DNA from 3 places in the Ruegeria sp. BC3 genome. Region 3 is predicted to be linked to each of the others. Evidence: riboswitches for the same ligand, from Rfam matches in the RefSeq annotation. Region 3 holds a riboswitch; each other region holds the start of a gene.
The links. Region 3 has a riboswitch for cobalamin ahead of ACR0MV_RS19570 (DUF4198 domain-containing protein). Riboswitches for the same ligand answer to the same signal wherever they lie in the genome.

Region 1: it holds a riboswitch for cobalamin, as region 3 does, so the genes downstream of both, ACR0MV_RS17385 (hypothetical protein) here and ACR0MV_RS19570 (DUF4198 domain-containing protein) in region 3, are expected to answer to the same signal.
Region 2: it holds a riboswitch for cobalamin, as region 3 does, so the genes downstream of both, ACR0MV_RS05075 (DUF1636 family protein) here and ACR0MV_RS19570 (DUF4198 domain-containing protein) in region 3, are expected to answer to the same signal.

The regions. Positions count from the first base shown of each region.
Region 1 is NZ_JBQFUP010000007.1:49,002-59,132, forward strand. Features, by position in the region: gene rsgA (ribosome small subunit-dependent GTPase A) at 1-106, shown strand, start outside; gene ACR0MV_RS17380 (alpha/beta hydrolase family protein) at 103-972, opposite strand; cobalamin riboswitch at 1,117-1,335, shown strand; gene ACR0MV_RS17385 (hypothetical protein) at 1,420-1,827, shown strand; gene ACR0MV_RS17390 (protein-tyrosine phosphatase family protein) at 1,835-2,332, opposite strand; gene ACR0MV_RS17395 (DNA polymerase III subunit gamma/tau) at 2,479-4,227, shown strand; gene ACR0MV_RS17400 (YbaB/EbfC family nucleoid-associated protein) at 4,409-4,753, shown strand; gene recR (recombination mediator RecR) at 4,818-5,411, shown strand; gene ACR0MV_RS17410 (lactoylglutathione lyase family protein) at 5,481-5,978, opposite strand; gene ACR0MV_RS17415 (hypothetical protein) at 6,176-6,664, shown strand; gene ACR0MV_RS17420 (ribonuclease T2 family protein) at 6,661-7,302, opposite strand; gene ACR0MV_RS17425 (DUF1013 domain-containing protein) at 7,433-8,194, shown strand; gene ACR0MV_RS17430 (hypothetical protein) at 8,248-8,637, shown strand; gene ACR0MV_RS17435 (permease) at 8,672-9,703, opposite strand; gene ACR0MV_RS17440 (ArsR/SmtB family transcription factor) at 9,696-10,004, opposite strand.
Region 2 is NZ_JBQFUP010000001.1:1,013,921-1,024,051, forward strand. Features, by position in the region: gene ACR0MV_RS05050 (TolC family outer membrane protein) at 1-133, opposite strand, end outside; gene ACR0MV_RS05055 (protein-L-isoaspartate O-methyltransferase family protein) at 229-882, opposite strand; tRNA gene ACR0MV_RS05060 (tRNA-Cys) at 1,110-1,183, shown strand; gene ACR0MV_RS05065 (NAD(P)-dependent oxidoreductase) at 1,227-2,183, opposite strand; gene ACR0MV_RS05070 (LysR substrate-binding domain-containing protein) at 2,292-3,176, shown strand; cobalamin riboswitch at 3,249-3,459, shown strand; gene ACR0MV_RS05075 (DUF1636 family protein) at 3,543-3,926, shown strand; gene cobW (cobalamin biosynthesis protein CobW) at 3,928-4,983, shown strand; gene cobN (cobaltochelatase subunit CobN) at 4,989-8,282, shown strand; gene ACR0MV_RS05090 (cobalamin biosynthesis protein CobG) at 8,279-9,400, shown strand; gene ACR0MV_RS05095 (precorrin-8X methylmutase) at 9,400-10,029, shown strand; gene ACR0MV_RS05100 (precorrin-2 C(20)-methyltransferase) at 10,026-10,131, shown strand, end outside.
Region 3 is NZ_JBQFUP010000009.1:99,102-109,232, reverse strand. Features, by position in the region: gene ACR0MV_RS19610 (maleylacetate reductase) at 1-796, opposite strand, end outside; gene ACR0MV_RS19605 (LysR family transcriptional regulator) at 901-1,827, shown strand; gene ACR0MV_RS19600 (aldose epimerase family protein) at 1,878-2,942, opposite strand; partial or broken gene ACR0MV_RS19595 (aromatic ring-hydroxylating oxygenase subunit alpha) at 2,839-3,515, opposite strand; gene ACR0MV_RS19590 (energy-coupling factor ABC transporter ATP-binding protein) at 3,600-4,250, opposite strand; gene cbiQ (cobalt ECF transporter T component CbiQ) at 4,247-5,026, opposite strand; gene ACR0MV_RS19580 (cobalt ABC transporter permease) at 5,026-5,583, opposite strand; gene cbiM (cobalt transporter CbiM) at 5,580-6,191, opposite strand; gene ACR0MV_RS19570 (DUF4198 domain-containing protein) at 6,195-6,980, opposite strand; cobalamin riboswitch at 7,110-7,316, opposite strand; gene ACR0MV_RS19565 (HlyD family secretion protein) at 7,871-8,980, opposite strand; gene ACR0MV_RS19560 (alkaline phosphatase family protein) at 9,478-10,131, opposite strand, start outside.

The sequences.
Region 1 (10,131 bases), on a different contig from region 3:
TCAGAGAAACTCTGAGACGGTGGCGGAATCACGGGCACGCGACAAAGCATTCGGCAAAATGGTGCGGTCCGTGATGCAGGACAAGACGTCCCGCAAAAGGCTCTAGCCGTTGGTTGGCGCAATCAGCCGGGGCCAGACGGCCGCATTGCGACGCGCAAACGCGCCAATGTGGCCGATCTCGGACAGGCCGAACTCCTTCGGTGACAATTGGTGCCTGCGCGCCTTGGGGCCGTAGAGATCGGCCAATCGCCACACCGCGTTAGGAGGCACCACCTGATCATCGTCTGTTGTGAACAGGTCAACGGGTGTCTCCGACGCGGCCCATTGCGCTTCGGGCAGGCTGGTGCCGATCTCTGGCACATAGTTCAGCGGATCAGTACACCACTTCCGCCATTGCCAATACACTCGCGACGGTAGGTTCGACCCAAATCCCAGCGCCTTGCCCGGCAGGTATCCCAGCGCCTTGACCAGCAACGGCGGATGACCGTACCAGAACATCGTCGCCAACGCGCGGTACGGCCAAGGGTGGTCCGACAATGTGACCAAGCCTGAACAGACACAGATCATTCGATCGATCTGGTCGATATCCGGTTGGACAGGTCCAAGCATTCCACCGACCGAGTGTCCAATGCTCCAGTGTTGCGCAGACGGAAACCTGCGTCGCATCTCTGCTCGGGCGGCTGGCATGTCTATCAACGCCCAGTCCGCCATGGTGGCCTGCGATTCGCGCATAGGGCCAGTCAAGGAATGCCCAAAGTCGCGATAATCATAGGTCAGACAGGCCACGCCTTGCTCGGCCACCAGCCAATGCGCGAAGTGCTTGTAATAGTCACGCGGTACGCCCGTGGCACCGTGGATCACAACGGCAACGTCTGGTGCCGATGCGGGTGTGTACAACCGTGCGGACAGGCTGGCCGTACCGGCAGCCAGCATAAAATCTTCGGTCACTACCGCTGTAGTATTGTCCAACATAGCGCCCTCGCAAGCATCTGAACCGTACGGTTCACTTTCTGCAATCGGCGCTTTTCCCGGCTCAAAGTCAACAGATTTCCAAAGTGACCAAGCGTCCGTTTGGACCTGGCGAAACAGGCAGCTTGACTCAAACCGGCTACACCCGCTAGCGATGGTGTGATGGTTCTCGCCTCGTAACCTGGGCGGGATGAAAAGGGAACACGGTGCGGTCCTGCCCGGCGATGCCGGAATGGATCAAGGCCGAGACTGCCCCCGCAACTGTAAGCGGTGAGCAATGCTGAATAACCACTGGCCGAAAGGTTGGGAAGGTCAGCAAAGCGATGACCCGCAAGTCAGGAGACCTGCCATCAAAGACAAAACCGAAACTCGGGCGGGGTGTCCGGGCAGGTCTTCAGTGAACTGAGACACCTGTTCCACGTCCCCCGTCCATCGCGCGGAGGGCGCATCATGATCTGGAAGACACAAACGCATGAGTTCACGGCGACTCTGTGCCAGAAAACCGGGAAACCCTGCCCGGCGCTGGCCCAATTGGCGCGCGCCATTACGCAGGCAATGGACGCGGCGCAGCCCGTGACAACCAGCGAATTCGAAATGGACGGCTCAAGCGAGTTGAGCCATTGCGGTGAAGGCTGCACGGCACGGTTTCGCGCCAGCCCGGCCCGGATCAGGGTCTATTGCGGGACAAATGCCGAAGACTCAGCCGAAACGCTAGAGGACTATGCCGATATGATGTTCGGCGCGGATTTTGCGATGTTGCCCGCCGGTGCGTTGACCACTGCGCCATGCGCCATGCTTGAGGCGCTGGCTTTGGCACCTCGTCCCTCGCAAGAAACCGTACAGCACATTCCGGCCTGATCGGCTCTCACGACCTATGCTGGGTCAGCGTCGTGGCCCAGTCCATTTGCGGATCGGTTTCAACAGCGCAAGGCCTAACCGCGCGAAGGCGCGCTAGGGCTTGCGCAGGCTCCTCTCCGCTTTCGATCATCAAGCGCAGCAAAACCATGCCAGATCGACCGCATCCGCCCCGACAATGGACCAAAACACGCCCGCCATCTGCCAATATGCGCCGCGCCAATGCGCTGGTCTCGGGCCACTGCGCCTGAATTGGCGGCGATGGAGCGCCGAAGTCTTTGATCGGCAGGTGCTTCCACACGGCAGATGCGTTTTGAACATCGCCCCCAAAGCTAGCTGCTCCGGCTTGGTTCAGTTCGGCGTCGGTGGTCATTGAAATCACCAGGTCAGGGTTCCAGTCCCGGATCACATTCAGATCGCGGTCATAGGCACCACCCGCCCCGGGCAAAGGCGACAACGCCAGTTGGCCTGGACCAACGCCTAGGGCATGGATTGCGAATTTTTCCAAAGCGATGCTCCTTTGTGAATCAGAGGATTCGTCGTTCTTTTCTTCCCCTCAATACAAACCAAACCGAAATTCCTCCAACCCTGCTGTGGACGCGGGCGACGCGGGTCTCTACGCTGCATCCCTGTTACGAATCCGACAGAGCAGACATGACCGAAACGCCCAGCCCCGCTTATCAGGTTCTTGCCCGCAAGTACCGCCCCGAGACCTTTGCAGATCTGGTTGGACAGGACGCAATGGTGCGCACGCTGAAAAACGCGTTCGAAGCGGATCGGATCGCGCAGGCCTTTATCATGACCGGCATTCGGGGGACCGGTAAGACGACCACGGCCCGGATTATCGCCAAGGGCATGAATTGTATCGGTCCCGACGGCACAGGCGGTCCCACGACCGAACCATGCGGCCAGTGTGAACACTGCGTTGCCATCATGGAAGGCCGCCATGTCGACGTGATGGAGATGGACGCCGCCAGCCGCACCGGCGTGAATGACATTCGAGAAATCATCGACAGCGTCCGTTATCGCGCGGCTTCTGCCCGCTACAAGATTTACATCATCGATGAAGTTCACATGCTCTCGACCAGTGCATTCAACGCGCTGCTCAAGACGCTTGAAGAACCGCCCGAGCATGTGAAATTCATCTTTGCGACCACCGAGATCCGCAAAGTTCCGGTGACCGTCCTGTCGCGTTGCCAGCGCTTCGACCTGCGCCGGATCGAGCCCGAAGACATGATCGGCCTGTTGAACAAGATCGCAGCAGCCGAGGGGGCACAGATTGCCGACGATGCGCTGGCACTGATCACCCGCGCCGCCGAAGGATCAGCGCGGGATGCGACCTCGCTGCTGGATCAGGCGATTTCTCACGGCGCTGGGGAAACCAATGCCGATCAGGTGCGCGCGATGCTGGGTCTTGCCGACCGGGGCCGCGTTCTGGACCTGATGGATATGATCCTGCGCGGAGACGCGGCAGGTGCCTTGACGGAGTTAAGCGGCCAATACGCCGAAGGGGCGGATCCGTTGGCCGTGCTTCGCGATCTCGCGGAAATCACCCACTGGGTTTCTGTGGTAAAGATCACGCCGGACGCCGCCGAAGACCCCACCGTCTCCCCTGATGAGCGCGCGCGCGGCCAGCAAATGGCCGAGGCGATACCGATGCGCGTTCTGACCCGGATGTGGCAAATGCTGCTGAAAGCGCTGGAGGAGGTCTCCGCCGCGCCCAACGCGATGATGGCGGCCGAAATGGCGGTGATCCGCCTGACCCACGTGGCAGACCTGCCCAGCCCGGAAGAGTTGATCAAGCGACTGCAAGATGCACCGCCGCCGCCAAACGGCGGCCCGGGCGGAGGTATGGCTGTACCGTCCCATGCGCCTGTACAGGCGACGTCCACGGCGCAGGTTGCGCCACAGCGCGGACCGGCGGGCGCACCGACGGCTGCATTGGCCCAAGACGTCCAGACCGCGCTGGCGCGCTATCCGACCTTCGAACACGTGGTGGAACTGATCCGCACCAATCGGGACGTGAAACTCCTGGTCGAAGTCGAAAACGGCGTACGGCTTGTCTCGTATTCGCCGGGACGGATCGAGTTTACGCCGACAGACAACGCCCCGACCGATCTGGCTCAGCGTCTGGGCTCGGCTCTGCAACGCTGGACGGGCAACCGATGGGCCGTATCGATTGTGGCGGATGGCGATGCGGCGACGATCGCAGAAGTTCGCGACGCAGCCGATCTGGCGTTGAAAGCGCAGGCCGAGCAGCACCCGCTTGTGCAGGCCGTCCTGATGCAGTTCCCCAAAGCCCGCATCAAGCGGATCGAAACACCAGAGGAACGCGCAGCCAAGGTTGAAACCGAAGCCCTGCCCGAGGTGGAAGACGAATGGGATCCGTTCGAAGAGGACTGATCGGCGTTCACAAGGCAGAAAAACTCCCGCGCCCGCCACGGGCACCCGGCTGACGCCGGGCATCCCAAGGGGAGGAAAGGTCTTGCCAAAGACCTTGACGACGGGCGGGAGCACCTCTGCCCTTGTATGCCGCAGCCCACGCCCGTATTTAGGCGTCAAACCGATTTACAGGAGAAAACCAATGCTCAAAGGACTCGGCGGTCTGGGCGATATGGCCAAGATGATGAAATCCGCACAGGATTTGCAGACCAAGATGACCGACATGCAGGAAGAACTGAACACCATCATGGTTGTCGGCGAATCCGGTGCAGGTCTGGTCAAGGCAACCGCCACAGCAAAAGGTGAGCTCAAAGGTCTGGATATCGACCCGTCTATCTTCAACGGGGACGACAAGGAAGTCGTCGAGGACCTGATCCTTGCCGCAATCAAGGATGCGCAGACCAAAGCGGCCGAACGCTCGCAGGCCGAGATGGCAAAACTAACCGAAAGCATGGGCCTTCCCGCAGACATCAAGCTGCCGTTCTGATAGACACTCCTGACGACCCAAAGGCCGGGCACAGATGCCCGGCCCTTTTGCAGGAGCACGCGCCATGAGTTCGAACAGCGACATCGACAATCTGATCGACCTGATGGCCAAGTTGCCGGGCCTCGGCCCTCGCTCGGCCCGCCGCGCCGTGCTGCACCTGATCCGCAAACGCGCCTTGCTGCTGACACCCTTGTCCGATGCAATGCAGCAGGTCGCCGTCACCGCCCGCGAGTGCCTGAACTGCGGCAACGTGGGCACCACCGATATCTGTGACATCTGCGACAGCGAGGCCCGCGCGACCGGAGAGCTTTGCGTGGTCGAGGACGTCGCTGACCTCTGGGCGATGGAGCGCGCTGGCGTTTTCAAAGGCCGCTATCACGTGCTGGGTGGCACATTGTCGGCGCTGGATGGCGTCGGCCCGGACGAGTTGCGCATTCCCCGCCTCAAAGACCGGGTTTTGGCCGAGGGGATTACCGAAGTCATTCTGGCGCTGAACGCCACCGTCGATGGCCAGACCACCGCCCATTACATCGCCGATCAGTTGGAGGGTCAGGTCCGCCTGACTTCGCTGGCGCAAGGTGTGCCGATTGGGGGCGAGCTGGATTATCTGGATGACGGGACGATTACGGCGGCGTTGCGGGCACGGAAGGAGCTCTGAGCGCCGCAATCAACTGGCAAGCGAACGCTCCCGCCTGCTCCGATTGCACAAAAAGGCTTTACTCGTTTGTCAGGTGTAAGCACCCGACGAGTAGGTCAATTCATAAGAATGGCTGTAAATTTCGAAGACAATACCAAATGGGTCTTCAACGTAGACCATGCGGTAGGGCTTCTCTCCGGGATAATAGTATCGGATCGGCATCCGTTGCTTACCGCCAGCTGCCACAATTTTTTCTACCAGACCTTCGACGTCAGGGTCCTGGACGCAGAAGTGGAACGTACCATTCTGGCGAAAATCGATATTGTTTTCCGGCGCATAGTTCCCGTCAAACTCAAAAAGCTCGAAACCAACTCGATCGGCCGTCGCAAGGTGCGCGATACGCAGTTTTTTCCATTCCGGGCCAAACACATCGGTGCACATCACACCAATGTCCGTATCATCCTCGACCACGTCGGTTGGTGGCATGATTACATAAAACCCAAGGACTTCGGAGTAGAATTCTACAGCTTCATCAACATTTGGGACTGACAACCCGATGTGAGAGAATGTTCTTGGATGTTGAGGCATGGCTCGCTCCTTAACCTATTGAGCAAAAACTATTGTGCGACGGGCAGGATTCAAGCGTCGGCGCCGCAAGGCATAGCCGCGTTTTACTGCGCAAATAGATCGCAATTCACCGCCACAGCGGCCCAGAATGACCTTTGCCTTAAGCGCGTGGCGTGTACTATGCCGTTAGCCTGACCTCATTTAATTCGGAACCAATAATGACCCGCCTTCTCGCCTTCACCTTCGCCGTTTTCACCGCAACTGCCGCTTGGTCGCAGGAACTTATCGACAAGGGCTTTGTCGAAGGCTGGAACATCATGATGGACCCCGCGCTGGGAAACGGGTGTCTTATTCAGACGATCTATCAGGATCTCTCGGTTGTGCGATTGGGCTATGACGCGCTGGGCAATCGCGGGTATTTCACCGTCTACAACAAGGCCTGGGGCGATATCGAACCGGGGCAGAGCTATCCGATCCGGTTTGAACTGGACGGCAAGAGCTTTGACGCGACCGCCATTGGATTCAAACAGGACCGGGTTCCGGGCGCGACGGTGTTTTTCACAGATCGGAATTTCGTCAACGCCATTGCCCAGAACAGAACGATGACCGTTTACAACCCGGCAGGTGAAGTGGTGATGGCGATTGACCTGAAAGGCACCGCCAAGGCGCTGGACTATGCGCGGGACTGCCAGAACCGGAAACTCTAACGAATCGGGTCGAACAGGGCGTCTTTGGCTCTGCAGTCTTTGATCACGTCGCGCCCACAGGGAACCGGGTTAAGCTCGCGTGACAGGCACAGGCGCACCTCTTCGATATAGCCTTGCTTGCAAGTGACCGTGATCATGTCGCGTTCGAGACCGGGGTTGGCTTTGAGGAAAGCTTCTTCCACGACGGATGCAGGCAGCTTGACCGACGCATCCAGTTTGCGGAACACCTGCGGGCGTTCAACCGCTCCATAGGCGTGCCGGGACAGGGCATAGTAGTCCGGTGCCGACAGACCCGAACAGGTGCCGTGTTTCTTCCATTGATGCCAGGCCAATCCTGACGAGCCCTGAATATCCGCCATTTCCCGGGTCATCGCGCGCGAGGGCGGGGCCTCGGGGGTGCGGCAGAAGGATGGCCAACCCTGGTGGTATTGCGGCCAAAGACCATGCAGAATCCACCCGTGGTCATGGCGCGCGTCGCATTGATCGGACCCGCGCGCATCACCTTCGCGGGCGCACCAGTTCGGCGACCAACTGAGCGACAGGACGTAGTAGTCAAACTCACCCGCCTTTTCGCCATCCGCGTGCGCGGCCAACGCACCGACCAGTCCCAAAACCAAACCCAGAATCCCGTGGCGCATTCGCCTCTTCCCTTCTTGCCTCAGCGCGACTATATACGGGCCAAGTTCCCCGACAACGGAAACCTGCCCCAAAGCCTCGGGGCCGCCGAATTCCGGCGACGGGACAGATGTATTTATAGGAGACGGGCTGATGGCAAAACCGCTTATGGCCAAGGCAACAGCCGTATGGCTGGTGGACAACACCACGATCAGCTTCAAGCAGATCGCGGATTTCGTAGGCATGCACGAGCTTGAGGTGCAGGGCATCGCGGACGGCGATGTGGCCGCAGGCGTCAAAGGGTTTGACCCGATTGCCAATAACCAGCTGACCCAGGATGAGATCGACGCGGCGCAGAACAACCCACTGCACAAGCTGAAGCTCAAGTTCAACCCGGCCGCCTCGGGCGAGGAAAAGCGCCGTGGCCCGCGGTACACGCCGCTGTCCAAACGTCAGGACCGTCCGAACTCGATCCTGTGGCTGGTCAAGTTCCACCCCGAACTCAGCGACGGCCAGATTGCCAAGCTGGTGGGCACCACCAAGCCGACCATCCAATCGATCCGTGAGCGCACCCACTGGAACATCGCCAATATGCAGCCGATCGATCCGGTCGCTCTGGGCTTGTGCAAACAGTCGGAACTGGACGCCATCGTCCAGAAAGCCGCCGCCAAGAAAGCCGCCGAAGGTGGCGTCATGAGCGATGACGAGCGCCGCAAGCTGGTCTCGACCGAGCAGTCGCTGGAAATGGACGCCGCACCGAAGATCCCGACCGCCATCGAAGGTCTGGAAACCTTCTCGCTGTCGGATGAACCTGTGGACGAGAAAGAAGAAGAGCCGGTCATCGATGCCGACAGCTTCTTCAACCTGCCCAAAGGTGGTGCGGACGACGAAGACGAAGACGATCTGCGCCCCTAAGGCTCAGACAGCCCCGGCCTGAACGGACCGGGGCTTTTTTGCACGAGACACCCATGCTGAACGTTCTTTCCAAACTGTTTGGACCGCATCGCGCCGTTTCGATCTATGCTTTCGCAAAAACCTGGGGCTTGCCCCTTCTCGGTGGCGTTGGCCTGATCGTGGTTGCCGCCGGATTGCTGATCCTCAACGACAGCGGCGAGCATGAGCACGAGGCCTTCTTGACGGTCAACGTGCTGTCGGCCACCCCGATCAACGGTGATCTCAAGAACGGCGTAATCGCGTCTGTCCGGCTGCCAGACGGGTCGGCAACGTCGATTACTTCGACTGAGGCTCCGATCTCACAAACGGTTGGCACAACCGCCTGCATCGAAAAACGCGTTTACGTTGACAGTGGCGAGGCGCGGTATCGGTTCAAGCTACCGCGCCATTGCGAAGCCAGTTAAAAAACGCCCGGTGAAAACACCGGGCGTTTTTTGTTCAGATCATCTGGAACACGATGCCGGAAATGATGGCCCCGGTGATCCCCAGCACAAGATATGTCGCGAAGACCCGCGGTTTCACCAGTGACCAGACGGCGGCCATGGCCGGGATCGAGCTGACCGCGCCTGCGACCATGAAGGACATCGCCGCACCCGCGCTCATCCCTTGTTCCGTCAACCCAGCCAGCAGCGGCGGTGCGACGTAAGAGTTCAGATAGGCGGGCATTCCGACCAGTGCTGCGATGATGATGGGCACAACACCTTCGCCGCCAACGACACGCGCAATCAGATCGGCGGGGACATAGCTGACCAGCAACGCTTCGAGCACATAGGCCAAAGCCAGCCATTTCAGCAGGAACAGGCCGTTATGGACGAACTCGGACCGGAACCGCTGTCGGCGCTCTGGCTCTTGCCAGAACTTCCAGACGGGCTTGTCGTCCTGCTTGGGTCCGCAGCCACAGCAGCTGGCTGGTTTGTATTCACGCAGAGGCTGGGCAAAAGCCCCGCTCCGCATCAGTGCCCGTACGGCAAATCCACCGAACAAACCCAACGCAACCGCTGCAATGGCCTTGCCGATTGCAAAAGGCCAACCCAAAGCACCCGCGGTGATCAGAAGGGTCGGTGGGTCAATAAGTGGTGAGCTCAGCCAGAACGCCATAACAGCAGACAAGGGCGCGCCCAGAGCAAGCAGACCGGCGATAAACGGGATCACCTCGCAGGAACAAAACGGGGCAAGCCCACCGAACAGCGCAGCCAGAAAGATCATGCGCGTTTCCCGCCCTTCGAACGCGCGCGCGACCATAACCTCAGCACCCGTTGCCTTGAGGTATGACAGCAGAAGGACCGCAAACAGGATGTATTGGCCGGTATGCGCCAACGCCTTGCCTGCAAAGGTAACGACCTCAGTCCAGTTGCCGGGGTCCAAAATGGCGACCAGCGCCAGAATGGCCACAATAAGCGCCCAAGGGGTCTTGATCAGGTCAACGGCAACTTTCGCCGGTGCCTTTGGATTTTGTGTCAGTTCAGCCATCGTTCGCGGCCTTTCCCACTTCGTCTGCGCAGCATTCGGCAAGGATGAACTGCGCTAGGATTTTCAGTTCGTCATAGTTGGCGCGATTGATGGTGCTACGCCCGACTTTCTCCTGTTCAACAACCCCGCCAGCGGCGAGAAAACGCAGGTGATGAGCCAGCGTTGAAGGCGCGATGCCTGTTCTGTCTTGAATCTCACCCACTGTCAGACCGGCCTGCCCGGCCCGAACCAGTGTCTTGAGAACCTTTAGCCGAGCCTCTGAGCCCATGGCCGAAAATCCTGCGGCAGCTGTTTCCCACATCTGCTTTCTCCATTAAACTAGATTTCTAGTTATTTAGGTGAGTCGCGCAATTTCGTCAACAGCCGCGTTCACGAAAAGTCATAGGGCGTTAAGTCCAGATTGCTCTCGATTTAAGTCCACCCTATAA
Region 2 (10,131 bases), on a different contig from region 3:
TTGTGTTATACGCGCCGATGAAGGCGTCGGTAATGTTGTCGGCCCATGCCGCACGACCTGGTACAAAGCTGAGTGCGACCCCTGCAGTCAGCGCCAGCGCCTTGACCAGCTTTCCTCCCGCCATAGAACTCATAACGAAATCCTCTCAAATCAAAATTACGCTGCCCTGCCGACAGTTTGCGTGTTTATGTTCAACTAATCAAGGCAGCAGCGCAAACTGCCGTCAAACTATAGCGAAAATACACGGTTTGTGGAAAATGCCTGTAAAATCGGTGCATTGGCGTTAAACGCGTCGCGCCAAGTCACCCGATCGCCGGATTTGTGGCCAATGCGGACCGTTCCAAGCGCACCTTCGACAAACAGGCACGCGATACGGCCGTGATCTTTGAGCTGCGCGATCAGCGTCTCGGGCACATGCTCGACCCCGCCCTGGATCATTATGACGTCATACGGCCCATGCTCTGCCGCGCCCTCTTCGAACGGGCCTACATGGACAATCGCGTTGTCCGCTTCGGCTTCCATCAGGACGTTCTGCGCTTCGGCGGCAAGGCTTTCGTCCTGCTCGACCGCAACAACCAACTGCGCCATACGCGCAGCTACGGCGGTCGAATACCCCAAAGCCGGGGCGATATCCAAAACCGCCTCATCGTTCGATATATTCAATATATCCAACATCTTGGCCAGTGTCCGAGGTTCAAGCAAGCACCGCCCATCGCCCAGATCTAGAATACCTTCGACATAAGCTGCCTCACGCTGCGCGTCTGGTACAAAGTTCTCGCGCTTGACGGTCAGCATCGCATCAATGATGGGAAATTTGGTAACGTCAGAAGGCCGTATCTGCGTATCGACCATCGTCCGGCGGCGGGCTGCGAAATCTGTCATTGGATCGCTCATTCTGTTCCCTTGGGTGATCAGGTTTTGCCACATCCTTGAAAAACCGGCAACGGCCCTGATGCGGAAACTTTTCAATCATCTCAGGATACAACGTCGCAACCAAAGCCGAAGTTGAAAACTGACCCGGAAATTTGCGCTCCCCCCTCTGGACGCCCCTGCCGAAAGCTGTTAAAACGCCTGTCACACCACAGCAAGTATTTGATTTTACTTGAAAAGGCGAGTTGGCGGAGTGGTGACGCAGCGGATTGCAAATCCGTGTACACCGGTTCGATTCCGGTACTCGCCTCCACTCCCTTGCAAAATCGTGTCAGTCGGCTCCGGTTCGCTGTGCGTCACAGGGCCTCACGCCCCTGCGGGACAACTTCGTATCCGGCTTCTTCGGGTTCGTCGTCCTGCATTTCGGGCGGAAAGCCCGGCGCGCGGATGTCGAGGCCTGTAGCCTCTTCCAGACGTCGGATGATATTGGGAGACAGTTCACGTTCGCCAAAGCGTGCGATGCCATCTTCGAAAATCTTGATCATCAGAGGGTTGATCTCCAATGGCACACCTGCGCGGTCGGCGACTTCTTGGAATAGGCCGATATCCTTCTTTACCAAGTCCATCGTAAACGAGATGTCGCGCGATCCATTCAGGATAACCTGGCTTTCTGTTTCGTGAACAAAGGACGTACCGGATGAGATTTTGATCGCCTCATAGGTTGTGTTCAGGTCCATCCCTGCCGCCTTGGCCGTCACCAGTGCTTCGGCGCAGGTGATCAGGTTCGCGGTGGCCAGATAGTTCGTCAAAACCTTCAAAACTGATGCCGAACCCAGCTCACCCGTATGCAAGATGCGCCGCCCCATCGTGGTCAGAAATGGCAAAATCCGGTCGAAGGTCTCTCGGTCACAGCCGGCAAAGATCGAGATATTCCCCGTTGCGGCGCGGTGGCATCCGCCAGAGACCGGGCAATCCACCGCAGCACCGCCGCGTTCAATCACCATCGCCCCCAGACGCTTGACCTCGGCCTCGTCGGTCGTGGACATCTCCATCCAGATTTTGCTCGGCCCGACCTCGGGCAGCATCTCTTGCATCACAGCGTCGGAAGCGGCGGGAGAAGGCAGGCAAGTGATGACCGCATCGCAATCCCGCATAAGCTGCGCTGGGTTTTCGGCTGCTTTGGCCCCCTTGGTCACGAACTCCTGAACAAGATCCGCGTTCAGGTCATGCACGGTCAGATCAACGCCATTGCGCAGCAGCGACCCCGATAGCTTTGCTCCGACATTTCCCAACCCGATAAAGCCAACTTTCATAATACCCTCCGGCGGCTGTGCATTGATTTGTCCGCAAGTATCCACATTGCGTTTTCAAAAATGAAACGAATAATAATCAAAATAATGACCAAAAATTATTGGTGATAAATGGATCGACTTCCCAACCCCGCATGGCTGCGCAGCTTTGAATCAGCCGCTCGGCATCTGAATTTCACAACGACGGCGAAAGAGCTTGGACTGACCCAGACCGCAGTGTCATTGCACATCCGATCACTTGAGGCAGATTTAGGCCAAAAGCTTTTTACCCGAAACGCGCGGCGGTTGGAACTCACCGAACTGGGCCAATCTTATGCCTTGACCGTGCGACGTGCGCTGGGTGACATCGCCCTGTCCACCAACAGTTTGTTCGGCCCGGCCTCTCGCCAAACCCTGACGGTGAGGGCCGCGATATCTACAGCGACCTATTGGATTGCGGCTGAATTGCCGGATTTCATGGCGCGACACCCAGACATTCCGGTGCGTCTTGTGTCACACATCTGGAACGACACAATTGCGCCCAAGGACGTGGATGTCGAAATTCGAATGGGCTACGGTGACTGGCCGGGCGTGACCTCGGAAAAGCTGACAGACGAAACGCTGGTGCCAGTTTGCCAATCCGGATCGCCTATTCCAGATCTGCAAGCGTTGCACGACAGCCCCCTGATTCACATTCTGGGTTACGAGGACAACTGGGCGCGCTACTTTCAAGCTCATGGATTGCCCCCGGCAGAGCGCGCGCCGCTGTACTCGGTCGATACGTCCGTTGCAGCGCTGCAGCTGGTGATGGCAGGCGCGGGGTGTGCCACGATTGTCGAACGGTTCGCACGCAACGCTATTGCCCAGGGCGCACCGATCCGGATCGCGGGTCCTGCGATTCCATTTGCGCAATCGCACTACCTGATTGCGGCTCCGGGAACTGCTCAGCCCTCGGCTGCAGCGGGGTTGTTTTGCGCTTGGCTGCGCGAACGGCTGGCCTTGGATGCCGCTGGCTGACACTGGCTGGTCGCTTTTCCGACGTCATCCCTATCCAAGCCCGGCTCGTGCTTGACAACCCCCCTGCCCGTGCCGCATGTCGCTTGCGTTGGTGTCCATCTTCGGATGGATGAAAAGGGAATGTGCCAGCGGATGATCCGTCAAGCACAGCCGCCCCCGCGACCGTGACCGGAGAGGGTGCCCAAAGCCACTGGCCAAAAAGGCCGGGAAGGCGGGACATCCGACAGGGCCAAAGGCTCTGACATCCGCAAGCCGGGAGACCTGCCAGCACCCGAAGTTGAAACCGGACGGGGTGATCCGGTGTCGGGTCCATGCACAGACGTGGCCCGCATGAAACCCCGTCCCCCGCGAAGAGGATTTGGGGGGATGAGAGACGTGACCGAGACCACACCAGTCGAGCTGCTGGTCTGTACAACTTGCCGTCGTGGCTTGCCCATTGAAGATGATGCCCAGCGGCCCGGTACTTTGCTGCATAAGGCCCTGGAGCAGGCAGAGCTGCCAGACGGCATCCAGCTGAAGCCGGTTGAATGCCTGTCCAACTGCGATCAGGGCTGTTCCATTGTACTGCGCGGTGGCCCATCCCGCTGGACCTTTGTCTACGAGAACCTGAACGAGGTCGATCATGTCGAGGCCATCGTTGACGGCGTCACCAAGTATCTGGCCGCCGAAGACGGTTTGGTGAAATGGCGCGAACGCCCCGAGCATTTCCGCAAAAACTGCGCAGCCCGCATTCCCCCGATTGGAGCCTGATATGTCGAACCTCGAAAAACTCCCCGTTACTGTGATCACCGGCTTTCTAGGCTCGGGCAAAACCACCCTGGTCAAACACCTGATGCAGAACCCGCAGGGCAAGCGTCTGGCCGTTGTCGTCAACGAATTCGGTGATGTTGGCGTCGATGGCGACATCCTGAAATCCTGCGCCATCCCTGACTGCCCTGCAGAGAACATCATGGAGCTGGCAAACGGCTGCATCTGCTGCACCGTGGCCGACGATTTCATTCCGACCATCGAAGCCCTGATGGCGCTGGAGCCGCGTCCTGAGCATATCCTGATCGAAACCTCGGGCCTCGCCCTGCCCAAGCCGCTGCTGAAAGCCTTCGACTGGCCAGATATCCGTTCGAAAATCACCGTCGATGGCGTGATCGCCCTTGCCGATGCCGAAGCCGTTGCCGCAGGTCGCTTTGCGCCGAGTGTCGAGGCGGTGGACGCACAGCGTTTGGCCGACGACTCGATCGACCACGAAACACCTCTGTCTGAGGTGTTCGAGGATCAGATCTCCTGCGCCGATATCATCCTACTGACAAAGCCCGATCTGGCCGGTCCCGACGGTGTCGCGAAGGCCAAAGAGGTCATCGCAGCCGAGGCCCCGCGCCCTCTGCCCGTGGTCGAAGTGGCCGAGGGTGTGGTAGACGTGCGCGTCGTTCTGGGTCTGGAAGCCGCAGCCGAAGATGACATGGACGCACGCCCGTCGCATCACGACGGCCACCACGATCATGAGCATGATGACTTTGAAAGCATCATCGTCGAACTGCCCGAACAAACCGATCCCTCTGATCTGGTCGCCAAGATCGAACGTCTGGCCTCTGAACTGAACATCCTGCGCGTAAAAGGCTACGCGGCCGTTCAGGGCAAACCGATGCGCCTGCTGGTTCAGGCTGTCGGCGCCCGTGTCCGTCACCAATACGACCGCCCGTGGGAACCCGGCGAAGAACGCCGCTCGCGTTTGGTGGTCATTGCCGAGCATGACGACATCAAAGAGGCCGAAATCCGCGAGATCCTCGTCGGTGTGCGCGAGGCCGCCGAGTAAGCTCCATGCACGTCGTCTTCCGCGAAAGCCACGGGTTAGAAGAAACAGAAACCCCAACCGATCTGGGTCAGAGCCCGGCGGATCTGGTGGTGCTGTCTTTTTCGGACAGCGACCTTGGCGCTTTCGCGGCGGGCTGGCATCGTGGTGGTGGCCCAGAGGGGCGGATGCCGACCCTGCGGCTGGCCAACCTGACGGCGCTGAAACACCCTCTGTCTGTCGACACATATGTTGAACAGACGTTGGAGGGCGCGAAGGGCATCCTGATCCGCCTAATCGGCGGGGTACCCTACTGGTCATACGGTCTGCAGCAGGTGCTGGCGCTGGCGCAGTCGAAAGGGATCGCGTTGGCGGTTCTGCCGGCGGACGGGCGCGAGGACACGCGGCTGGACGACTACTCCACCTTGCCCGTTTCGACCCTGCGGCGGCTTGCTCATCTGTGTGACACCGGCGGAGAAGTTGCTGCGCAAGCGGCATTGGCGCAGATGGCGCTGGCGGCGGGGCTGTATGCCGGGCCGGTGATGGGGGCCAAGACCATCCCCGAGTGCGGCGCCTGGTGCCCGGATCGGGGCGTGTTTCCGGTCGAAGAGGCATTCGCAGCCGACAATAAACGAATCCTCGTCACCTTCTACCGCGCCTATCTGACCTCGGCCGACACGGCCCCGGTCGCGGCCCTGATCCGCAGTCTGCGTGCGCGTGGACTGGACGCCGTTGGCCTGTTTGCCCCATCTCTCAAAGCACCCGCAGCTGCAGATTGGCTGCGTGAGCAGGTAACGGCGCTTGCCCCGTCAGCAATTATCAACGCCACGTCATTCTCGGGCAAAGGCGCGTCCGGCACGTCGCCATTGGATGCAGCCAATGTTCCCGTGTTTCAGGTCGCCCTCGCCACCTCGCGCCGCAAAGCCTGGGCCGAGGCGGAACGTGGCCTGTCCCCTGCAGACCTGGCGATGCATGTGGTCCTACCCGAAGTGGACGGCCGCATCTCGGCTGGTATCGCGTCGTTCAAGGAACCGGGCAAACGCGATCCGCATCTGGAATATTCGCGCTTAGCTCACCGCGCCGAAGCGGAACGGATCGAAGCCATCATCGACCGCGTTACAGGCTGGCTGACCCTGAACGACAAACCCAAGGCGGATCAGGTTCCTGCGCTGGTGCTGTCCACCTACCCCGGCAAGGACTGGCAGATGGCCCACGCAGTAGGCCTGGATGCGCTGGCCTCAGCTGAGGCAATGCTGTCCGATCTGCAGGCTGAGGGTTATGACACAGCCCCTGCCGAGCCGATCGCCGAAACGCTCCTGGACGCCCGGATTTCGTGGTCTCTGGTGGACTACCAAAACGCGCTGGACAAATTGCCTCAGCAACTTCGCGAAGACCTAACCACGGTCTGGGGTGATCCCGAGGATGACCCATCCTGCATCGACGGTGCATTCCATTTTATCGCGCTGCGCCGGGGCAAGACGCTGGTGGCGTTGCAGCCCGAACGTGGCACCCCTGAACTGCGCGACGACGATTACCATGACCTCTCGCGCACCCCGCGCCATGGCTATGTCGCCTTCTATCTGTGGCTGCGCAAAGACCTTCAGGCAGATGCGCTGATCCATATCGGCGCACACGGCACGTTGGAGTGGTTGCCGGGCAAATCTGTCGCCTTGTCGGCAGACTGCTGGCCCGAAGCGTTGATCCGCGATTTGCCGGTGATTTATCCCTTCATCGTCAACGACCCAGGTGAGGCTGCCCAAGCCAAGCGCCGGATCGGGGCAGTCACTCTAGGCCACATCCCGCCCCCGATGAAGGAAAGCGGAACGCCGGATCGGATGGTGCGGCTGGAATCTCTGCTGGACGAGTTCTCAAACGCCGACGGGCTGGACCCCAAGCGCCGCGACCGCCTGCAGGAGGATATCCGGGATGAGGCGCAGGCCATCGGGTTGGAAAGCGATCTGGGCCTGGACCAGGCCACTTGTACCGCTGAGGCGATCACGCGCATCGACCGCTTTGTCTGTGACATCAAGGAAAGCCAGTTTGGAGACGGTCTGCACATCTTTGGCAGGGTTCCGGATGTCACCGGCAACTTTGATCCCGCTCCGTCAGCCAATTCCGAACGCAACGCCCTGATCGACGCGCTTGCGGGCAAACGGATCGAGGCTGGCCCGTCCGGCTCTCCCTATCGCGGGCGCTCCGATGTACTGCCCACCGGGCGGAACCTTTATACCACCGACCCGCGCTCGGTCCCGACCCGCGCGGCGTATGCGCAAGGTGTAAAGCTCGCCGAGGAGTTGGTCCGGCGCCACTTGCAAGAAGAAGGCGATTATCCCAAAGGGCTGATCGTCGATCTTTGGGGCTCGGCCACGATGCGCACCGCGGGCGAGGAATTCGCGATGGCGCTGCATCTGTTGGGTGTAAAGCCGATCTGGGACAAAGGGTCCGAGCGGGTTTCGGGCATTGAAGTGTTGCCAATCACAGACCTCAGCCGCCCGCGTCTGGATGTGACCTTGCGCGTGTCCGGTCTGTTCCGCGATGTATTCCCAACCCTCTCGGCGCTTTATGGACAGGCCGTTCGGGCGTTGGCGGATCGTGATGAGGCATCGGATTGGAACCCCTATGCCGGTCAGAAACCCTCGGCCCGTGTCTATGGCCCTGCGCCCGGCAGCTATGGCGTGAACATGACGCAACTGTCGGAAATCTATACAGACGAAGCGCGGGCGCAGGCTGGTGAGGCGTGGTTGGAAGCCAGTTCCTTCGCGTTGGAAGGCGAGCATATTGCACAGGACAAAGACGGCATCACCCAACGGGTCGCCAACGCCGACAGCTTTGTGCACCTGCAAGACCTGACTGAAACTGATCTGTTGCTGGCCAATGACTATGCCACGCACGAGGCCGGATTCGCCGCTGCCAAAAAGGTAACCGGTGGCGCGGCGCAGCTGTACCATCTGGACAATACCAATCCGGAAAACCCGCGCGCCCGCACTCTGCCCGAGGAAATCAGCCGCGTGGTTCACGCCCGTGCCGCCAACCCGGGTTGGATCGCGGGGATGCAACGGCATGGCTTCAGGGGCGCGGCCGAGATCGCAGCGACCCTGGATCACATGGCCTCATTTGCGCATCTGTCCGGCACGGTCGCACCGCACCTGTTCGACCTCTACCACGACGCCACGCTGGGCGATGCCGAGGTTGATGCGTTTCTGCAAGAGGCCAACCCGCGCGCGCATCAGGCGATGCAGGACCGGTTCCGTGCCTTGCTGGAAGCCGGCCTTTGGAACACCCGTCGGAACTCGATCCGAGCGGATCTGGAGGGGTTGGGATGAGCGCCCCCATCGTTCAGGGCTGGTGTCCCGGCGCGCATCGCCCGATGATGTCGGGCGACGGTCTGGTGGTTCGGGTGCGCCCACGGCTGGCACGTTTGGATGCAGACCAGGCGCTAGGTCTGTGTGACCTTGCGGATCGTTTTGGCAACTGCTCGATCGATTTGACCAATCGCGCAAACTTGCAGCTGCGGGGGGTCGAAGAATATGACCACCAGGCTCTGCTGAAAGAGCTTGCAGCACTGAACCTTCTGGATGCCGAACCCGGTATCGAAGTGCGCCGCAACATTCTTGTTACGCCGCTCTATCAGGCAGGAGATCTGACCGCGCGCCTGACGCAGGAATTGATCGACAGATTGGCCGAGCTTCCGGCGTTGCCTGCCAAATTCGGCTTTGCAATCGACACCGGGTCGGAGCGTTTGCTGACCCTTGATTCCGCAGATATTCGCCTTGAGACCAGTGCCGATGGTCTGATCCTGCGCGCCGATGGGTGCGAAACAGGCCAGAGCGTGACCGAAGCCGATGCGATTGACCGCGTGATCGCTTTGGCAACCTGGTTTTCTGAAACCTACACGCCCGAGGCGCGCCGCATGGCGCGGGTCGTCAAAGCGCTGCCGCAGGAGTGGCAGGGATTTGCGCCCGGCCCCGTTGGCGCAAAACCGCAACCCGGCCCTTGTGGGCTGGGCACGTTGTATGGCGCGGCTTTTGGGTCGCTGCCGGCACGCAAGCTTTACGATCTGATTAACGACTGTGGTGCTACTGCCCTGCGTGTCACGCCTTGGCGGATGATCCTGCTGGAAGGCGGGGCGGCGATACCCGCCCCGGAGTTTGTCACAGATGGCTCTGATCCGCTGATGACAACCGACGCCTGCCCCGGCGCACCGTTCTGCCCGCAGGCGCAGGTGGAAACGCGCGACATCGCGCGCGCGCTGGCATCCCGCGTACCCGGTAGCCTGCACGTTTCAGGCTGCGCCAAGGGGTGCGCCCGGATGGGGGCCGCAGATGTTACAGTGATCGGCCACAACGGGCGATTTGATCTTGTCAAACAAGGCCGCGCGGGGGATGAGCCCAGCCAGACCGGCCTGACCGAAGAAACACTTTTGACCATGGACTTCACCTGATGCCCTACGAATACGAAACCGACGGAGCGGCGATCTACAAGGAGAGCTTTGCCACGATCCGGTCCGAAGCTGACCTCGCGCGTTTTGATGCCGATGAAGAGCAGGTCGCCGTTCGCATGATCCACGCCGCCGGGATGGTCGGGCTGGAAGAGTTCGTGCATTTCTCGCCCGGTTTTGTCTCGGCTGCGCGCACCGCGCTGGAAGCTGGTGCGCCGATCCTATGCGATGCGCGCATGGTCAGCGAAGGCGTGACTCGGTTCCGCCTGCCCGCCGACAATGAGGTGATCTGCACCCTACATGACGAGCGCGTGCGCCCCTTGGCCGCCGAGATGAGCAATACCCGCTCGGCCGCTGCGTTGGAGCTGTGGCGTCCGCATCTGGAGGGTGCACTGGTCGCCATCGGCAATGCACCTACCGCCCTGTTCCACTTGCTGAACATGCTGGAAGACCCCGCCTGCCCACGTCCGGCCGCCATCATCGGCTGCCCGGTTGGCTTTGTCGGCGCAGTGGAATCCAAAGATGCTTTGTGGGAGGCGCAGCCTGTGCCGTCCTGCATTGTCAAAGGCCGTCTGGGCGGCAGCGCCATTACAGTGGCCGCCGTAAACGCCATCGCGAGCCGCGCTGAATGAGCGCGGGCAAAATATATGGCGTGGGCCTTGGCCCCGGCGATCCGGATCTGATGAGCGTTCGGGCCGACCGTTTGCTGCGCAATGCGCGCCACGTGGCTTTTT
Region 3 (10,131 bases):
AGATGGCATGGGGCAGAACGATTGCATGGGTTTCGGCATGCGGCAGATCGAAAGAGCCGCCCAGCGTATGACAAAGCTTGTGATGCAGCGCCATTCCGACCAGGCCAAGCACCGTGCCGCATGCCCACGCACCTTGCTGTGTTTCAGCGCGCGCGGTCAGGTCGCCCGGCTGTTCTATAACTTTTGGCAAGCCGATAGCGAAAGCCTTCAGCCCATCGATCGCAAGTTCCGTGGTCTGTTCTGTGCGATCCTTTGCGTACAGTGCCTCGGCCGCATGAGCCATTGCGTTCAAAGCGCTTGTAACGGTCATCGCTGGCGGCAAGGACGCAACGAGTTCAGGGTCATATAAAATAACCCGTGGCAAAACCTTCGGATCTGTGAGGGTGGTTTTTATCCCGTCTTCCGTCTGCCCGAGTATCGGGGTGGCTTCGCTGCCGGCGTAAGTGGTCGGAACAGCGATTTGCGGCAGCCCGGTGCGTAGGGCAATCGCTTTGCCCAGACCAATCGTTGAACCGCCGCCGATGGATACGATGCTGTCCGCCTGAACTGACTGAGCGTGTTCTACAGCCTCTTCGGTCACATCGACCGGCGTGTGCATTGTTGCCCGTGTATAGACGCCTGCTGCGCGATCCCCGATCGTGGTCGCCAGTTCCATCGCCATATCGACTTGCTGAGGTGTCGACAGCACCAGGGCTTTTGCCGACCCCAGCCCGGACAACTCAGCGCAGATGTCATTCCGCAAGCCCTGACCAAACCGGACTTTTTGACCGTTGATGCTTGTGATGCTGGGGGCCATGGGGCGCGTTCCTCGAATGCATGAGTATGCGGATTGAAGGAAACGCTAGCAGGGCAGGAATGCGTTCTTGATCGAATTTTCTGCAACCAATATAACTTTGCGTTATGAAATTGGATCCGAGACATCTGGAGATTCTTGCCGCGATTGTCGAAGCCGGCGGCCTGACGGAAGGCGCTGTTTTACTTGGAAAATCCCAGCCGAGTGTTTCCAGAAGTGTCTCTCTGCTCGAAGATCGGGTGGGCGAACCTCTGTTCCAGCCAACCCGCCGACCTTTGCAACCGACCGAACTGGGTCTTGCCCTTGCGCAGGAAGGTCAGAAGATTCTGGATGCCAGTCGGCAGGCCAGTCGCTTGGTTGATGAATACCGCCAGGGTCTTGCGGGTGCGATCCGGGTTGCCGGGACACCGATCTTTATGGACGGAGTCATTTCGAGCGTAATTGCCGAGTTCCAGGCCGAGCACCCGAACATCCGGATCGATCAGTCCTATGGATACCCAACCGAACTTTTGTCCAAGACTTCAGGTGAAGCTTTGGATGTCGCAATTCTGCCCATTCGCCCCGCAGACGTTGCCGACGAATTCGAGTTTCGCCAAATCTTACCTGGTCGAAATGTCATTGCTTGCCGGGCCGGACACCCACTGGCACGAAAGAAAACGGTAAAGCTTGAAGATATCACCGACTATTCCTGGATTGCGCCGCCCGCGAACAGCCCGCTTTTCCGCGACTTGCGCAATACACTGGACGGCATCGGGGTTCGCGACCTAAAAATCAGTTTCACCGGCGGGTCGCTCAGTGCGGTTGTGAACGTGTTGACGGGCTCGGATTCTTTGACCGTTCTGCCTTTTTCAGTGGTCTTCATGATGCAACGGCAGAAGACACTAACCGCACTACCGATCAAAATAGGCGATCCTGACCGTCATTTGGGCTGCGTCACGCTAAGTGGGCGTCACATGTCAGCTTCAACACACCGGCTTCTTGAGTTCATCGAACGGAAGTTTGAAATGCTTGATCGATTGATTTGCGACGCTTGAAGAGGTTGCAAGCGGACGAGACCCCAGCGCCCCATGGCTGGAAACATCGATTAGCCCAGATTGCGACGCTCTGACACCTTCAGGACCAGTTCCTGCCGATACGGCTTGTCAGGTGTACAGATAATCGAGGGGAAGGATGAAATATTGGGCGCGTTGGGATAGCCTGATGGTTCAATGCATAGTCCACGAGAAGCGCGAATTGGTCCCGGCATCCGATAGCCCGAATACACCTGCGCCCCGGGCTGGTCAGAGCAGACTGACAAAGCAAGACCAGAGGGCGCAACAAGTTCTGCTACTGGCTCATAGGGGTCGCGATCCTGTTTGAAGCAAAAATAGTGATCGATCCCCTCAGAAGCACTTCCAAGCGTTTTGTGTGCCGTGAAATCGAGTTCGCTTTCTTTGGTCGCCCGCACCCTGCCCGTCGGAATACCCCGATCGTCAATCTCCAGATACCGATCTGATGCAAGCCCGAGCTTATGCTGATCTACGCCTTCCAACGCACCCAGGGTGTAGTAATTGTGTTGGGCAATACTGATTGGCGTTGGTCGGTCCGGCTGTGCAGTTATCGAGTACACCAAGCGTGGAAACTGCAGGTAAATTCTGACCTCGAACCTGATCTCTCCGGGAAAACCGCTTTCTCCGTCTCGGGATACGTAGCGCAGCAAGACTTCATTTATGGAAACCTGTTCGAGGTCCCAGAATTGCTTTGACAATCCTTCCTCGCCGCCGTGCAGAGTGTTCTTGCCTTCGTTGGCGCTCAGCTCAAAACTCCGCCCCTCCAAGTCAAACCTTGCCCCATCAACTCGGTTCGCAACACGCCCAACGATTGCGCCCAGATACCGCGGATCCGAGAGATAGGCAGCGGTGTTATCAAATCCAAGAATGAGAGGCACATCTCGCAGCCACCAACGCTTTGTAATGGCTACGTAATTCAGGACCGAAAGGCGCATATCACCATCAGTAATAATGGCTTTTTCGATACGCGAAGGATTGTCCGTTTCAGACTTCATTTCACCGCCATTGGCACAAGTGCCCCATAGAGTTTCGATGCAGTTGGCAGGCAGCTTTGCCGATGCCTTGCTGGTTGTCCTCGACCACCCGGCGATCTTCGTCATTCCTGGCGACCTAAACTGTGGTCAGATGTTTAGTGTCGTAGTCAACGCATTCAAATGCGTCTTTGTTGACTAGCCATTTGGTTGTGACCTCGGTCTCTGTCGGTCAGGTCGGAGTGACGCCCGGATTATCCGGGAAGGTCCCGCACAAAGCAGGATGGTTGGCGCCACAATTATAGGACTCGCGGGTGTTTTCCCAGACCAGCTTCCGGTTACCGTTCTCCATGATTGTGCTTTCAAAGGCGACTATGGCATTCCCCAGGTCATGAGACTCAAGATGCGGGCGCGCTATGTTGGCAAAGGCGTCGAAGTCGGGGGCGTCATCGGCAAGGCAGATGCATACCAATCCAGCAAGTTCGCGGCAATGCGCTGTCGTCAAACCATGCTGTTGGGGTCCAAGTCCGGCCCCAAGTCGCGAGCCCACAGCAATGAGCCGTCAAGCTCATCGGTCCATTGGTGATACGGGCAGACCGATTTCGGCGCATCGCAAATGATCGAGCCGCGATGGCGACATGTGTTATGGACCGCCCTATTCTGGTCATCTGTACCGCGCACGAGGATCACGTTCGAACCCCCTGCCCCCAAAGCCACAAGCGGTTCACTTATCTGGGGGCCGCAAGACAATTGCCTATCTGGGTTGAGGGGACAGCGTTAAGCCCACTACGCTGGCATCAGACGCCCGTCGCGCAAATCCAGTTCATCCGGTGCCAGCGCCGTGCGGAACGCGGGCGAGTGACTTACCAGCAAGATTGCTTGCGGAAGCGACTGCAAGATCTCCAGCAAACGCGCTTCGTTCTTGGTGTCCAGCGCGTTGGTCGGTTCGTCCAACAGCAGGACTTCCGGCTCCATCGCCAAAACCGTGGCAAGCGTGACCAACCGCTTTTCCCCGCCCGAGAGCTTGTGCGTGATGCGGTCTTTCAAATGCATCAGGTCCAGATCGCCCAACACACTGTCAACGATGCTAAGTGCCTCGTCCCGTGTTTTACCCAGGTTCAGAGGGCCAAAGGCGATGTCTTCGGCAACAGTGGGGCAGAAAAGCTGATCGTCGGGGTCCTGAAACACAAGGCCGACCCGGCGTCGTACGTCGTGAAAATCAGCCTCAACTGTGCGTTCCTGCCCAAAGATGGTTACAGTCCCTGAGGATGGGCGTTGCAACCCCAGCGTGATACGCAACAGCGTCGACTTACCCGAACCATTCGCTCCTGTCAGCGACAGGCGCTGTCCTGTGCTTAGATGCAGGTTGGCCCCGTTCAGAACAGGGGCTTGGCCGGGATACGCAAAGCAGATGTCTTCAAGCGAGATCAAAGTCATGCGAAATCCCATATGAGCAAGACCAGGCAAAGGGCACCAAGACCGACAGCAAAAACAATGTCCTTGTGGCTCAGCTTGTAATCCTGAAGCAACAACATGCGCCCAGAGAAGCCTCGACATTTCATCGCTCCGAGGATGCGCTCTGACCGTTCGATTGCGCGGACCAGCATCATGCCCACCAAATAGCCAAAACTGCGATAGGTGTGCCAATTCGTCGTCGGGCGAAAGCCGCGCACCTTCATCGCCCCGCGCAGACGCAGGTATTCTTCGCGTAAAACTTCAATGTAGCGGATGGTGAACATCAACAGATGCACCAGTTTGTCGGGGCAACGCAGGCGGTGCAGGGCATGGCCAAGCGTGACAGGTTCCATCGTGCCGACCAGAACCATCAGGGACAGGATCACCGCGTTGGCGGTGAGTGCGATCTCGATCGCTTTCCACAGGCCCTGCCAGCTGGCTGGAAAGCCCCAAACGGAAAACATCGGGTCTCCGGGCGTGGAAAACGGAAGCAGCAAAAGCATGAAAATGATGAACCCATCCATCATCGCCATACGTTTCAGCGTTTTCCTCCAGGGTAAGCGTGACATCGCCAGAAGAGAGAGCGACACCGCCAGCGCAGCGCAGAGCGCAGGAATGGACCAAAGCGAAACTGTCGCGATGCCAAAAATCACTGCCATCACGATCCGTACACGCGGATCAAGTGGGCTGATCAGGCCTTCACGCTGGACTCCTGCCTCGGACAGAGTCTTTTCGCGGGGTCCCAGCGCGTGCGCCATCAGGCGGCCAGCTTCCGGCGCGCGGCCAGGTAAAAGCCAAGACCGAACAGCCCAAAAATATATCCAATCCCGCCGAGGATGGTCTGAAGGTCGTTCTGCTCGCGATAAGCCGCGATCTCGCGGCGCAGGGGGCGCATCTCGTCGCGAACAACTTTGGCAATCATCTGTTGCTGTTCGGCGTTGAACGACACTGCGTTCGCAGAGGTGGTTGCAGCAGGCGTTTCAGCAACCTCAACCCCCATGATGTCCGCGACTTCTTCTGCGGGCATGGTGATTTCAGCGATGTGACCTGCACCGAGATCCGCAAAGAAAGTATGCGTCACTGCTGAGGTTGGTGTGTAGATGAAGAACCCGTCCGAATCCGTGATCACGCGGCCCAACTCGGTTCCACCAGGGCCTGTCACGACAACTTCGGTATCGCTGGCCATATCGCCATTCGAGAAACCAAGTTCGCCTTCAATCGAGTCACCCGAGGCAAAGACACCTGCGATGACCTTATGCGCCAGCGCCGGCAAGGGCGCGCAGCACAAAGCCAGAAAAAGAACCGCACGTATCATGTGGCAACTCCTTTGATGAACAGCTCGGGCTTGACCTTGCGGGCGAGCAAAACGGCAAAACCGGTCAATACTGCTTCGATTACCATGACGGGGATATGCGCGAAGAATACGAGCTTGGCGGCGGGCAGAAATTCTTCTCCGGATAAAGCCAGTGAGAAGGCGACCATTCCGGTCGTGGCGGCAATGGCAAAAGCTCCGCCGATGCCGCCCCAAATCGCACCATGCAGAGGTGTGCCGCGCGCGATCAGGTGGCCAAAAAGCATTCCGGCCACAACTGCAGGCAGCGCGATGTTGAGGGTGTTGATCCCCAACACCGTTAACCCGCCAAAGCCGAAGAAGACGGCTTGAAGCAAAAGCCCGACGAACAGCGCCGGGAAGGCGGCCCAGCCGAGCAGAAGCCCGGCCATGCCATTCAGGATCAAATGCACCGAAGACGGACCAATGGGGACGTGGATTAGTGAGGCCACGAAAAAAGCGGCCGACAGCACCCCCGCGGTCGGGATACGATCAAGGTCCAGCGACCTGAGCCCCACTGCAATCCCGCCCGCGGCTGCAATGGCACCGCCAATAACGACCGGGTTGGACAAGGCACCGTCGACGATGTGCATTTCTTATTCCATGTCCCAAGCGCGGATCCAGATGACCGCATCCTGGCTGAGTTCTTTGCCCTCATGCTCGGTTGCCGGGCCCGCGCCGAGTGCGGCAAAGCCCCAGTAACCGGCTTTTGGTACGCCGAACGAGAAGTAACCGTTATCGTCCGAAATTGCGACCACAGCACCGCCGGGCATCGGCGAAACGGACGGAGTCGACGAGGCTGAACTGTCCATGTCCGGTTCAGCTGCCATGTATTCGATCTCTATCTCGGCTCCTGCAACCGGCTGACCATCGGCCAAAACGCGACCGGTGAAGGTCGAACCTGCAATGACGTTGGTCGGTTTGTTCAGCGGAATGATCTCGGTCGGAAGGCCAACCGGGTTCATCCAATCGGTCGGCAGTTCGTTGCGGTTCAGGAACGCTTTGGTCAGTTGCTGGATATAGATGTCCTCGGATTCCTCATAGTAAGGCTGAGGAACGGTAACCAGCACGTAGTCGCCGGAACGCTTCACAGGAACCGAGCCCTTGAACGCCGCACCCTCGTTTTCGCCTCCGGTGAAGCGAACAGGCTCCAGCGTGTCCAGCAGATCGGTTTTTTCACCGTTGTGAATTACATAGAACTCTTGCGGCTTTTCCAGATCCATGACGTGGCCGTTTTCGAACGGGTGCCAGAAGATCAGCTTGACCGGCACATCGCCCGGTTTCTTGATCATGGTGTTGGTGGTGTACTCCAGAAGGAAATGCGCCTGCGCCATGGCAGGAATTGCCAGCGCAGCGGCAGCCGTGCAGAGCAGCTTTTTCATTAGGTCTTATCCTTGTCCCGTTGTGCCAACCCCGGCACATTGTTGTGTTTGACAACGGGGCAAACGGGACCTCGTACCCTTTTGCAGGTACCGGCCCGACGCACACCCCGGCATCGGTGACGCACCCCTTCCGGGGGCGCATGTCTGGCAGGTCTCCTGACTTGCGGGTCAAAGCATCGGACTGGCCTTCCCGGGAAAAGATCCCAGTGGCATATCAGCCTTGCTCGCCGCTCACAGTTGCGGGGGCAGTTGCGGCATTGGGTTGTCGTCTGACTAGACCCGCACCGCATTCCCTTTTATCCGGACGAACCCGGAACCAAACATACGAAAGCGCTTGCCAGACTCATCTAGCGTCAGTCAACTCAAAATTTGCGGGAGTGTTGTCGATTGCAATCTTTCATTGAGCCCATCCAACCTCCCCAAATTGGAGTTTTGTGGAGATGTCTTGCAATAAGGGACATTTCTCAACAGCTTCGGCGACCGCGAAGGGCATTATCCCAAGCACAGGAAACGTCCGATGGTATGTGATCCTCACCCACAGGATTGGTCCGCGCTGAGATTAGAAAGCAGCGGGAAAACAATGGGAAGATTGCCACCAAGTCATGACGCGTTGAATTGCTAGGCAGTCAAATCGAGTCGCGCGCTGATGCCCTTCACCAAGCCTTAAGAATGGCAAGTTTCATCTCAACCAGCGAGTGATTGTCAGCGTTTTGGCAAGATACGAACATCGCTGTGCCGGTGTTGTGTGACGCGATCTCTGGTTGAGCGATGGCCGTTCGGTAGAACGAATACAAAAGACTGCTTCACGGACAATTCAGTCGGTGAAGCGCAACGCGACTGTACGAATTGATTGGTCTTGAAATAGGTGCGCCTAAATTGTTTCGGACAAATCAAAGGTAATTCAGCTTCTTTGTGATCCAGAACAAAACTTCTGCCAACACCGAAATCGCGCCAGCTTCCTCGGTGATGACCAAGGCCGTACCTGACGCACCCAACTTAGTCACTTGTGCGCTTTGGTCATCCGGAACATCTGCCACAACGATATAATCCGTCGCGCCGACCAGCTCACGCAGTGAAGGGAGGCCACTTCTGGCATCCAACGCCCCTTCGCTAGTAGAGGGTGGTATGTCTACAATCGTGGTTTCGAACTCCTGCCCCGGTGCGCTACGCAGGGCCACACGTATTGCATCGCCAGCAGAAACGTTTTGCAGACTGCTCAAAGGAAGTGTCGCGACTAAAACTCTATCGTCTGGCACAACAAAATTTATTGCTCCCTGCAGAGTCGTCACTCGATTCCCTGGGCGCAGGGTCAGGCCTGTAACCATGCCATCTGCTGGTGCGCGCACGACAGTTTGCTCCAATGCCCAGCGCGCTTGAATCAACATATTCTCTACTTCGACAACGCCGACATCGACCCCTTCCACCTGGGCGGCGATACGCCGTTCAAGACCCGCTTTCCGCGCGTTTGCAGCGCGTAAGCCCGCTTCAAGCTGTTCTATGGTTGAAACGGCTTCCTGAAGCTGGAACTCAGTGGACGCTCCTCGTTCGGCGAGACGGATAATATCATCGCGCCGCGCCACCCCAAACTCCAGTTGTGCGGAAAGTGACGCGATGTCCGCCTCAGCTGCCTCAAGGTCGTTCCTTAGTTGATCTGCCTCTGATTGGGCGGCGGCAAGCGATGCTTCAAGTCGAGCGACTTCAGCGGCATATTCCGTATCATCTATCCTGAACAGAACATCCCCTTTTGACACTAGCTCATTTGCCTCCGCTTCGACTTCTATCACTGGTCCTGCGACGTTTGGCGCTATACTGATTACAGCGCCTTGAACCGAAACCGCCCCGCTTGGTGTCGTGTGGTTAAGCGCGCCAATAACCACCAGTGCGATTACGACACCACCGCCATAGATGAAGGTCTTTGAAACCGCGTTCCATGGCAGCAGGCGGAGTTTTGAGAACACCAGCCAGGCGAGGCCAAAATATAGTGCCAGAACAATCAGCAATTTCGATGCTCCATTGTGTTTCCCGGGCGGAGCAACGCATAGAGGCCGCCGTGTAAGGTTGTTGTCGCGCTCCTGATGACAGGGCACCTCTAAACTCATAGGCGCCTTCAAAAGGCCAACTTCGCGCCAATGATTGGACCTGAGAACGAAAGGTCTCTCACTACATTCGAGTTTCCGATATCCCAGTCAAGATGGCGATATTCAAAACTTAGAGCCCATTGTTGATCCGTTAGTCAAATGTCAGTCCCAACTGCCAAGCGAAATCACTGTCGCAACCACCGAAGTCACGTTCAGGAAATCATAGAAGCATGGCCTCATAGCAGGATTGAGGAGTTCATTGTTCCGACTGTCTCGTGATCCGAAAGGCGCAGAGAACCTGATCAGCCAACTGAGACTGGCCGGCTGGACCTCGTAGTGCTTCTTGCTGGCTAGAATGCTCACGACCAGGCGTTTAGGTACATCTAACCGTTTGTCACTCGGCCAAATGGCAAGACCGCCTATAGATCATTTACACCAATCTCGCTCAATGTTTCACCCGCAGCACTGCTAGGTTGGCTGATACCTAAAATAGTGCTCAGGGTGACGGCGACGTCCACCGTGGAAACAGGGCGGCTCACACGAGCCGGCTTGATACCCGGACCAGCAAAGATGATTGGAACATGCGTGTCATAGCGCCAAGGTGATCCGTGCATTACGGCGATTGGACCATCCTCAAAGAGAAATGAATAAGGCGTTTGCACAACATAAATGTCGCCAGAGCGCGTTGGGTGATAATTTCGCCGGATCTGCTCCTCAAGTGTATGCCCTCGCTGTTCAGCAAGCGGTTCGGTCGGCATTGCAAGCTCAATGCCAGATGCAGCCATCAGTTTTTCGGCGATACGTCTTTCGATTACGCGCCGGTCGGTGCCCGACTCTTCAATCGCGGTGTTGTCCAGATAAACGTAAGGACGAAAAAAGAACTGTATTGCGGATTCTACTCCAAACTCATCGGCGATCACCGAGTTCACATCCATCATCAATGCTTCAGTAGAGTTTCGGAACGTCGAAAGCCCAGCTTCGGCCATCTCTTCTGGCGCTTCCGGCATGCCATGGTCGGCGGAAAGCACGTAAAGCACATTCGCACGCCCGACCTCTTGATCCATGAACTCGAA